2 regions of the Shewanella sp. W3-18-1 genome follow, and region 2 is predicted to be linked to the other one. Evidence: riboswitches for the same ligand, from Rfam matches in the RefSeq annotation. Region 2 holds a riboswitch; the other holds the start of a gene.
The links. A riboswitch is a leader RNA that binds a small molecule or an ion and turns the genes downstream of it on or off. The one in region 2 is predicted to bind thiamine pyrophosphate.
Positions count from the first base shown of each region.

Region 1: another riboswitch for thiamine pyrophosphate. It lies ahead of thiC (phosphomethylpyrimidine synthase ThiC); the one in region 2 lies ahead of SPUTW3181_RS12300 (TonB-dependent receptor).

Region 1 covers NC_008750.1:2,398,655-2,402,854, reverse strand. The annotation lists gene SPUTW3181_RS10825 (hypothetical protein) at 270-1,331, shown strand; TPP riboswitch at 1,499-1,597, shown strand; gene thiC (phosphomethylpyrimidine synthase ThiC) at 1,798-3,918, shown strand; gene SPUTW3181_RS10815 (bifunctional hydroxymethylpyrimidine kinase/phosphomethylpyrimidine kinase) at 3,921-4,200, shown strand, end outside.
Region 2 covers NC_008750.1:2,726,504-2,730,703, forward strand. The annotation lists gene SPUTW3181_RS12300 (TonB-dependent receptor) at 1-1,805, opposite strand, end outside; TPP riboswitch at 1,860-1,987, opposite strand; gene SPUTW3181_RS12305 (Crp/Fnr family transcriptional regulator) at 2,210-2,890, shown strand; gene tsgA (MFS transporter TsgA) at 2,967-4,121, opposite strand; gene deoD (purine-nucleoside phosphorylase) at 4,172-4,200, opposite strand, start outside.

The DNA of each region.
Region 1 (4,200 bases), 330 kb from region 2:
CTTCTCTTCTAGCCCAATTGTTATCCCGTTTTCCTGTCTTATTGTCTCAACTGGCAAGTATCTTATCGAGTATTGGGGTAAGTGCTACGCTTGGAGCTTGTGTATTTATGTTGAACTTTGCTCTATTTGTCTCCTCTAATCTGCGTCAAGCACTCACAAATAAATATAATTATTGGATAATTCACTTTCAATATTCACCGACAAAGTGCAATCGTTCCACGTTAAGTACTATCGAAATCAATTGTATACACAAAACCTAAGGATGGATTTTGCCTTTTCAACGTCAACCCCATGCTCTGTCTTTATTTGTATCACCTGATCTCCGTGCTACGGGTGAGGAGGATGCAGATGGTGCTTTGCTTGCGCCGACAATATTGTTGCCAGAAGATAAGACTTCTATTGTGTTTCAACATAAACATGATCTTGGTGATCTAGATGATGCTTTAGCGCCTGCTTTTACCGCTAATAAGGATTCGTTAGTTTGCGATCGCGGTGTAAGCCAGCCGTATAATAAAGGGGTAAGTCTGTTATTTTTTGTGCTTCTAGTGCATGCAGGTTTATTTTTACTGATCTATATTTTGTGGCGCCCGCAGTTAAATCCCTTTGGATTGAAGGAAATAGAAAGCCGTGGCCCTAAAGTGGCAGCGATCAAGGCTTACTTTATTTATGCTCCCGCGGTAGAGAAAGCCGAAACCTCAGAGTCCGAAACTGAGATAAAGGCCGAGGATAAGATTGAATCAGCAAATTTTGTTGCGTCTATAGCTATTCCCGCCCCGCAAACTCCAGTTGAGCCTCAACCAAACAAAACTCAATCAATAGTCCCAAGTGAAGAACAACCCGCTGAAGCGATAGCAAAAAAACCAACGCATACGTTGGATACCACAGAATTAAAGCCGCAACTTGGTGCTAAGAGTTCGCCTGCAAAAGAAGGTGAAAGCACAATAGCGACAAGCTCAAGCATGAGTTTATTCACCCAGCATTATTTTGAGCGTCAGCGAGAGCAAGCGCTCGATGACCTCGTGATTGAACAGGCCGATAAATTCACTCGGAAATCGAATATGAGTGAAATGAGCCCAGAGATGGAAGTGTTATTTGTTCCTAACGCCGATGATTTCGCTGGCAGAACGAGTCACGATTTACCCTTAGATCCAAATCGTATTGTGCGTAAAGGGGATACTTGTTATCGCGTGGTACAAGTCGGCACTCAAGTTAATCCATACGCCGAAAATTTAGGCTTCCCATTTGACTGCAGTGGCAAAAAAATCAATCAAGCTATTGATGATGCCATTCAATCTCGATTAAATAAAATGATGCTCAAACCCCATAAATAGTGACTTTATTTTATGATCTATTTTCACGCCAATTATAACTTTGTTAGCTTCATTTTATTTACTCATTTAAAAACAATGTGTTATGAATCTATATTTTGGATTGATAGTTAAGGGTTTTAATTGTTTTTTTCCTTGTTTGTTGCTGCCACTTCTGTCTATACTGCGCACTCATCTTGTCGGAGTGCCTCTTGGCTGAGACCGTTTATTCGGGATCCGTTGAACCTGATCAGGTTAATACCTGCGAAGGAAACAAGCGTAATAACACACATTAAATCGCGAAAATAGACGGCTTTAACACCTGTTTACTCAGCAGTGCTTTAAGTCTTAATGTTTAGATTTAATTGTTATTGAGCAGGGTAACTCAATTTTTGAAGCCAGTGTTGGTCACAAAAATTGATTGCCATGCCAGCTATCAACAACGCAATTCTCCAGACAAGCAACTCCATTTTTTAACGTGAGATTGCTTATGTCCAGTTCAAACCAAAACCTAGCTATAGCTGCCAATGCTATAGAAATCACAGCGCCAGAATCGACAATCCTTAATAAATCGGCTGAGTCTCGTCAATCAACAGTGCCTAAGGCGCCGAGTCGCCGCGAAACCCGCGCGCAGGCCCAAGCCTTTATTGATACGTTAGCGCCACTGCAACATCCTAATTCACAAAAGATTTATCTTGAAGGTTCAAGTGCCGATATTCGCGTTGGTATGCGACAAATTATGCAGACTGATACGCTGGTGGGCGGTACAGCTGATGCGCCTATCATGGAAAAAAATCCGCCAATCCACGTGTACGATTGCGCCGGACCTTATTCCGATCCTGAGGCCGATATCAATGTGCGTCTCGGCCTTGTTAAATTAAGACAAAACTGGATCCTAGCCCGCAAGGATACAGAGCAATTACCCTGTGCCACCTCAGACTTTACCCAACAAAGACTCGCCGATGATGGTTTAGATCATCTGCGTTTTGAGGCGGGTTCGAGTGCGATTGTCCGCCCACGCAGAGCGCTGCAGGGTAAACGCGTCAGTCAATTACACTATGCCCGTCAAGGGATTATCACGCCCGAAATGGAATATGTGGCGATCCGCGAGAATATGGCACTCGCCGAAGTACAGGATGAAATCCTCAATCGTAAAGCCAAGGGCGAAGCCTTTGGTGCCTTAGTTGGTGAGCCGATTACCGCCGAATTTGTCCGCGCCGAAGTTGCCCGTGGCCGCGCGATTATCCCGCTGAATATTAACCATCCCGAAGCCGAACCTATGATTATCGGGCGTAATTTTCTGGTGAAAGTGAACGCCAATATCGGTAACTCGGCGGTGACGTCTTCCATCGAGGAAGAAGTGGAAAAGCTCGTCTGGTCAACCCGTTGGGGTGCAGATACTGTCATGGATTTATCCACGGGTCGTTATATTCACGAAACCCGCGAGTGGATCATCCGCAACTCGCCCGTGCCCATCGGCACAGTGCCGATTTATCAAGCACTGGAGAAAGTGAACGGCGTAGCAGAGGATTTAACCTGGGAAGTGTTTCGCGATACCTTGATTGAACAAGCGGAGCAAGGTGTTGATTACTTTACGATTCATGCTGGTGTACTGCTGCGTTATGTGCAGATGACGGCTAAACGCGTTACTGGGATCGTTTCCCGCGGCGGTTCAATCATGGCCAAATGGTGCTTGAGCCATCATAAGGAAAACTTCCTCTACAGCCATTTTCGTGAGATCTGTGAGCTTTGCGTTGCCTACGATGTATCCCTGTCTTTAGGTGATGGTATGCGTCCAGGCTCGATTGCCGACGCTAATGATGCCGCCCAGTTTGCAGAGCTTGAAACCTTAGGTGAGCTAGTCAAAATCGCATGGGAATACGACGTGCAAACCATTATCGAAGGGCCGGGACATATCCCGATGCAGCTCATTAAAGAGAACATGGACAAGCAGTTAGTTCATTGCGATGAAGCGCCGTTTTACACCCTTGGCCCGCAAATCACCGATATCGCACCTGGGTATGATCATTTCACCTCCGGCATAGGCGCGGCCATGATCGCTTGGTACGGCTGCGCCATGTTGTGTTATGTAACACCAAAAGAACACTTAGGATTACCGAATAAACAAGATGTTAAGCAAGGTTTGATTGCTTACAAGATTGCCGCCCATGCCGCCGATGTGGCCAAAGGTCATCCGAGTGCGCAAATTCGTGATAATGCGCTGGCAAAGGCGCGGTTCGAATTCCGCTGGGAAGATCAATATAACCTAGGGCTCGATCCTGACACCGCTCGGGCTTACCACGATGAGTCCTTACCACAGGAATCGGCCAAAGTCGCGCATTTTTGTTCTATGTGCGGCCCTAAATTTTGTTCGATGAAAATCACCCAAGATGTGCGCGCCTATGCCGCAGGTTTAGAGGCGGCACAAACGAAGGCAGAGCAAGTTGAAGCGGCTGCCCAAGCCATGCAAGTCACTATCAAGACGCCGCAGGAGTTGGAAGCGGCCATGGCACTAAAATCGGCACAATTTGCCGCTTCGGGCGCCGAGATTTATCAGGTGATAGACAAGCATGTAAAAGACAAGCTCGTCGCCGAAGCTGAGGAAGCCTAATTATGCAGGGTATTCATGGGGGGAAATTGCCCATGAGTACCGCTCGCCCCGCGATTGTTTGGACCATAGCCGGTTCAGACAGCGGCGGCGGTGCCGGTATTCAGGCGGACTTAGCCACGATTCAAGATTTGGGTTGTCATGGTTGCAGCGTGATCACCACTGTGACGGCGCAAAGCTCAGTGGCGGTCACTTTAGTCGAGCCCGTGTCAGCTGCGATGTTAATGGCTCAGTTGACCACTTTACTGTCAGACTTGCCACCCAAAGCAATCAAAATCGGCTTAC
Region 2 (4,200 bases):
TGGTAATTACCGTAAGCGGTCTCTAACCAACCAAAGCTTGAATAAAACTGGAGATTATCGGTGGCGTACCAAGTCACGTCCAGCTCGGCACCGTAGTTGTTTGAGCTACCCGCATTTTCAGTGTAGAGGATAAACCGTTGTGGCTTGTTGGGATCTTGCTGCGAAGCTGCCACTTGCTGATCCTGTCTATCCATATAGAACAGCGCAAAATTGGTGTCGATAATCCCTTCAAACCAATGGGATTTTAAACCGATTTCGTAGTTGTATAAGGTTTCGGGATCAAACTCTTTTTTATCATTGAGTTCGACTGGTAAGGTCATATTAAATCCGCCCGCCTTGTAACCCCGCGCCACACGGGCGTAAACATTATGAGACTCACTCAGCACTTTACTGAGTGCAATATGGCCGCCCCACATGGTTTCACTCGGATCGAAATTGTCGTTATTAGTATCCGAGTAATGGCTATTACGCCGCTCCAAACGTAGCCCCACAGATAAGGTATAATCAGAGCCCAGATCCGTATCGATCTGACCAAACAGCGCATAGTTCGTCGCTTCGTACTCTGAGTCTAATACCTCATCCGGCCAAGAATTATATTCAGAATCCAATTGGTTATCTTCTTTGAGGTTCATCCCATAGACCCCAATTAACCAATCGGTTGAGCCTGCAAAAATACGGCCTTGATCCGTCGAGCTTAAACGAAACTCTTGGGATAAAGTTTTACGCTGACCCGTTTTGTCCCAAAAGTAATCGTACTGACAAGGGGATACATTACCGCCCTCTTCACATTGTTTAGATGCCCAATACTCAGAATTGGCCCAATCGCCATCGTAACTATAATGATGATCGGTATTGGCAAATGAGGTAAGTGATGTCAGCTCAAACTGCTCTGCACCTGAGTAAGTCGCTTTAAAACCCACACCAGTGGTGCGCTGGCTATCAACGCCAGGCTGATCCGAGGTCGTCTGTGTTGGTGAATTGGTTAAACTCCACACATCATAACCATTATCAAAATTGGCATGTAGCAGGGTTAAATCCAGTTGCAAATCATCGGTTGCATACCAGCGTAATTTAGCGCGACCCGTAAATTCATCACGGCCATTGGTGTCATCACGTCCTAAATACAGATTATCGCGATAACCGTTTTGCTGATGTTGCTGTAGCGCCACACGGTACAGCAACTTACCAGAATCCGTTAATGGTCCAGAGCTAAAACCGCTAAAGGTTTGCAGATCGTCATTGCCTAAAGACACCTCTGCACCATGCTCAAACACATCGGTTGGATCATTACTTTTTAAGTAAATTAATCCCGCTAAGGCATTGGCGCCGTAGCGTGTCCCCTGTGGCCCACGCAGCACTTCGACTTGTTGTAGATCATACATACTCGACACCATGCCGATACCAGATAAGTCAATATCATCAACAATATAGCCTACCGATGAGTTAGGTGCGCCTTGATATTGCTCTTGCTCACCCACGCCGCGGATCTGAAAATATTTCGGCCGCGAGCTGCCACCTGACCAATTAACGTTAGCGATGGAATTAAGCACATCTTCAAAGTGCTGTGCGCTTTCATCTTGAATTTGCTGGGCATCGATAACGGTTATGCTTGAAGGCATTTTTTCTAAACTGGCACTGCGAAAATCCGCCGTCACCACCATGATTTCCATCTCAGTGTTCGGATCGGGTTTATCGATAGCATCGGTTTGTGCAAATGCAGAGGTGCTGAGCGCGGCGGCAATGGCTAATGCCAACGGTGCTCGCTTCAAGGATGTGCTAGAAATGTGATTTTTACTGTTAAACATAGGACCTCAAATATAATGTTTGAGATCCGGCAACGAATAAGCGATTCAGAAGTGTGCTGTTGATTGGCCCATTCCTACGCCGGTATTAGCCGGATCAGGTTCTAAGGGTTCGTCTGATGACATCTCAGTTTGCAGTCACTAGAGTTAAAGTGAACTCGCTGCAAACACCCCTTGGCGGCGCTTAGTATACATGACGAAAATAATAAAGTAGACACACTTGTGCCTGCGATATCCTTAAATGTCACTAAAACCTTGTCTTTCAGCACAATGTTAAAAGTCTTATGCTAAACGTCAGGGCAAAAATGCCCACCGTCGCAGCTCAAATCCTTTAGCTCATTTGACCACTTCTCACGATAATGTTATAGAAGACCGCGATTTTGAACAGGATAAGAGGATCATACTCAATGCAGCTAAAACCGTTAGCCAAAGGACGTTATAGCCAGCGATGGGAGCAAGACTATCCCCTTATTGAAGCGGTGATACTAAGCTGTATCAGCGAAGTTAAAATGCTTAAAAAAGGCGCTCATCTAATGACACAAGGTGAAACCATGGCCTCACTGGTATTGGTAAAACAAGGGCGCGTATCACTTGGCCATACCGCCAGAAATGGTCGATGTTTTCAATTAGGGACTATCGATTGTGATTCACAACTTTTTGGTGAGATGGAGTTTTTTACTCAGTATCACTGTCAGTTGGATATTATTGCCAATGAACCCTTAGAAATCATGATCATTAGCGCCGAAAAACTGCAGTGCTCCCTTGGGCAACATCCGCAGCTTGCGTTATTTTTCGCCAGTGCCATTGCTATTGACTACCAAGACACCGTCGATATTTTTACCCGGCGACTGCTTTATCCCATCAGCTATAACGTGGCATATGATATTTACCATGAATATTTAAATGATTTACCCGTCGATGGCTTTAGTAAACGCTATTTAGAGGCGGAGCGATTTGGTACAACAGATCGGGTCTATCGACGTGCGCTACAGCTACTTGAGGAACGTGGCCTGATTGAACGCAACAAAGAAGGGATTAGGATTAAAGATCTCAATGCCCTTAAACAATTCGTTGAAGCTGCGATATAGCAAAATTAAAAAAGCCCACTCTCGAGGTTATTCATTCGCGAAAGTGGACCAAATAAATTAACTTAGCAAATGGATCTTAGGCCGCTGCAGGCTTCATTCGACCTGAAACAATCAACATAATAAATATCGCAACATAAAGCAGTGGAATAACATACATCACAGTTTGTAATCCGATTATGCGCTCAAAGAATGAGCTAATGGCGGGACTAAACATGGCCCCAGTACTGCCACTGATCAGAATATAGGACACATTTTTACTACTGGCTTTTTTAACAAAGGACACGCCATAAGCAATAAACGCGTTATATAGGGCTGCGCAAACAAAGCCATAACCGTAGGTTAAATAACCTACCCAATTAAGCTTATCGGTCGTCACAATCATAAAGGTGATGATCATAGCAAGGCCGATAATTGCGACTAAAAAATGGTGAATTTTTACCCGCGTCACAATCAGCGTCGAAATTAATGCCCCAATCAGTGCTGCTGACCAATATTGAGTAATAATATTGCCCGCGTCTTCAAATGGAATATCAAATTTTTGCTTAACGAATAAGGGAGCCCACGTTAAAAATGTATACAGCGCCAACATGCCTAAAAATAAGCCCACACCGCCGCTAATAATGCCAAAATTCCATTCCGATTGTTGCTTATCTTCAGTAGTCGATGATTGCTCACATAACGAAAAATTAGTAAATAAGGTAATAATCACGGTTCCCAACGCCACGAGACCTACAGCTAAGTAACTGTAACTCCATGACAATGAACTTGTGAGTGCGTAAGTTGTGATTAAAGGGAAAATAACCCCCGCAATATTAAACGTGGCATCTTGTACGACTAGCATGGTGCTTTGTAATTTCTCTTGCCACACCGATACCACTATCGTACCGGCAATACATAACCCCATACCGCCGCAAAAACCAATTAAGGTCATGGCTACCATCACAACTTGTAGAGAATGGGTGAGATGTAATGCCACAGCACACACTGCCACTAGACTGTAACTAATTATGGTAATTCGCTTGATGCCTAATTTTTCAATAAAGAAAAAGGCAGCAATAGTACCCGCCAATGCGCCACCATTAAGCAAGGAGAATATGGAAGCAACGTCATTCACGTTTGCTGAAAATTTATCTGCAATAGGCTCAATCAGCATCCCAAATTGAGTGGCAAAGCCCGCCATTATAAAATTAGCGAGAAAACTAATTGCAGTTAAGGTGATTTTATTATTCATTTTGTCATTCCATCGGTGAAATGCTAAGGATACAAAGGATAGCGTTAACCCTAATTAAGCGCGGTTTCTAAGGCGAGTT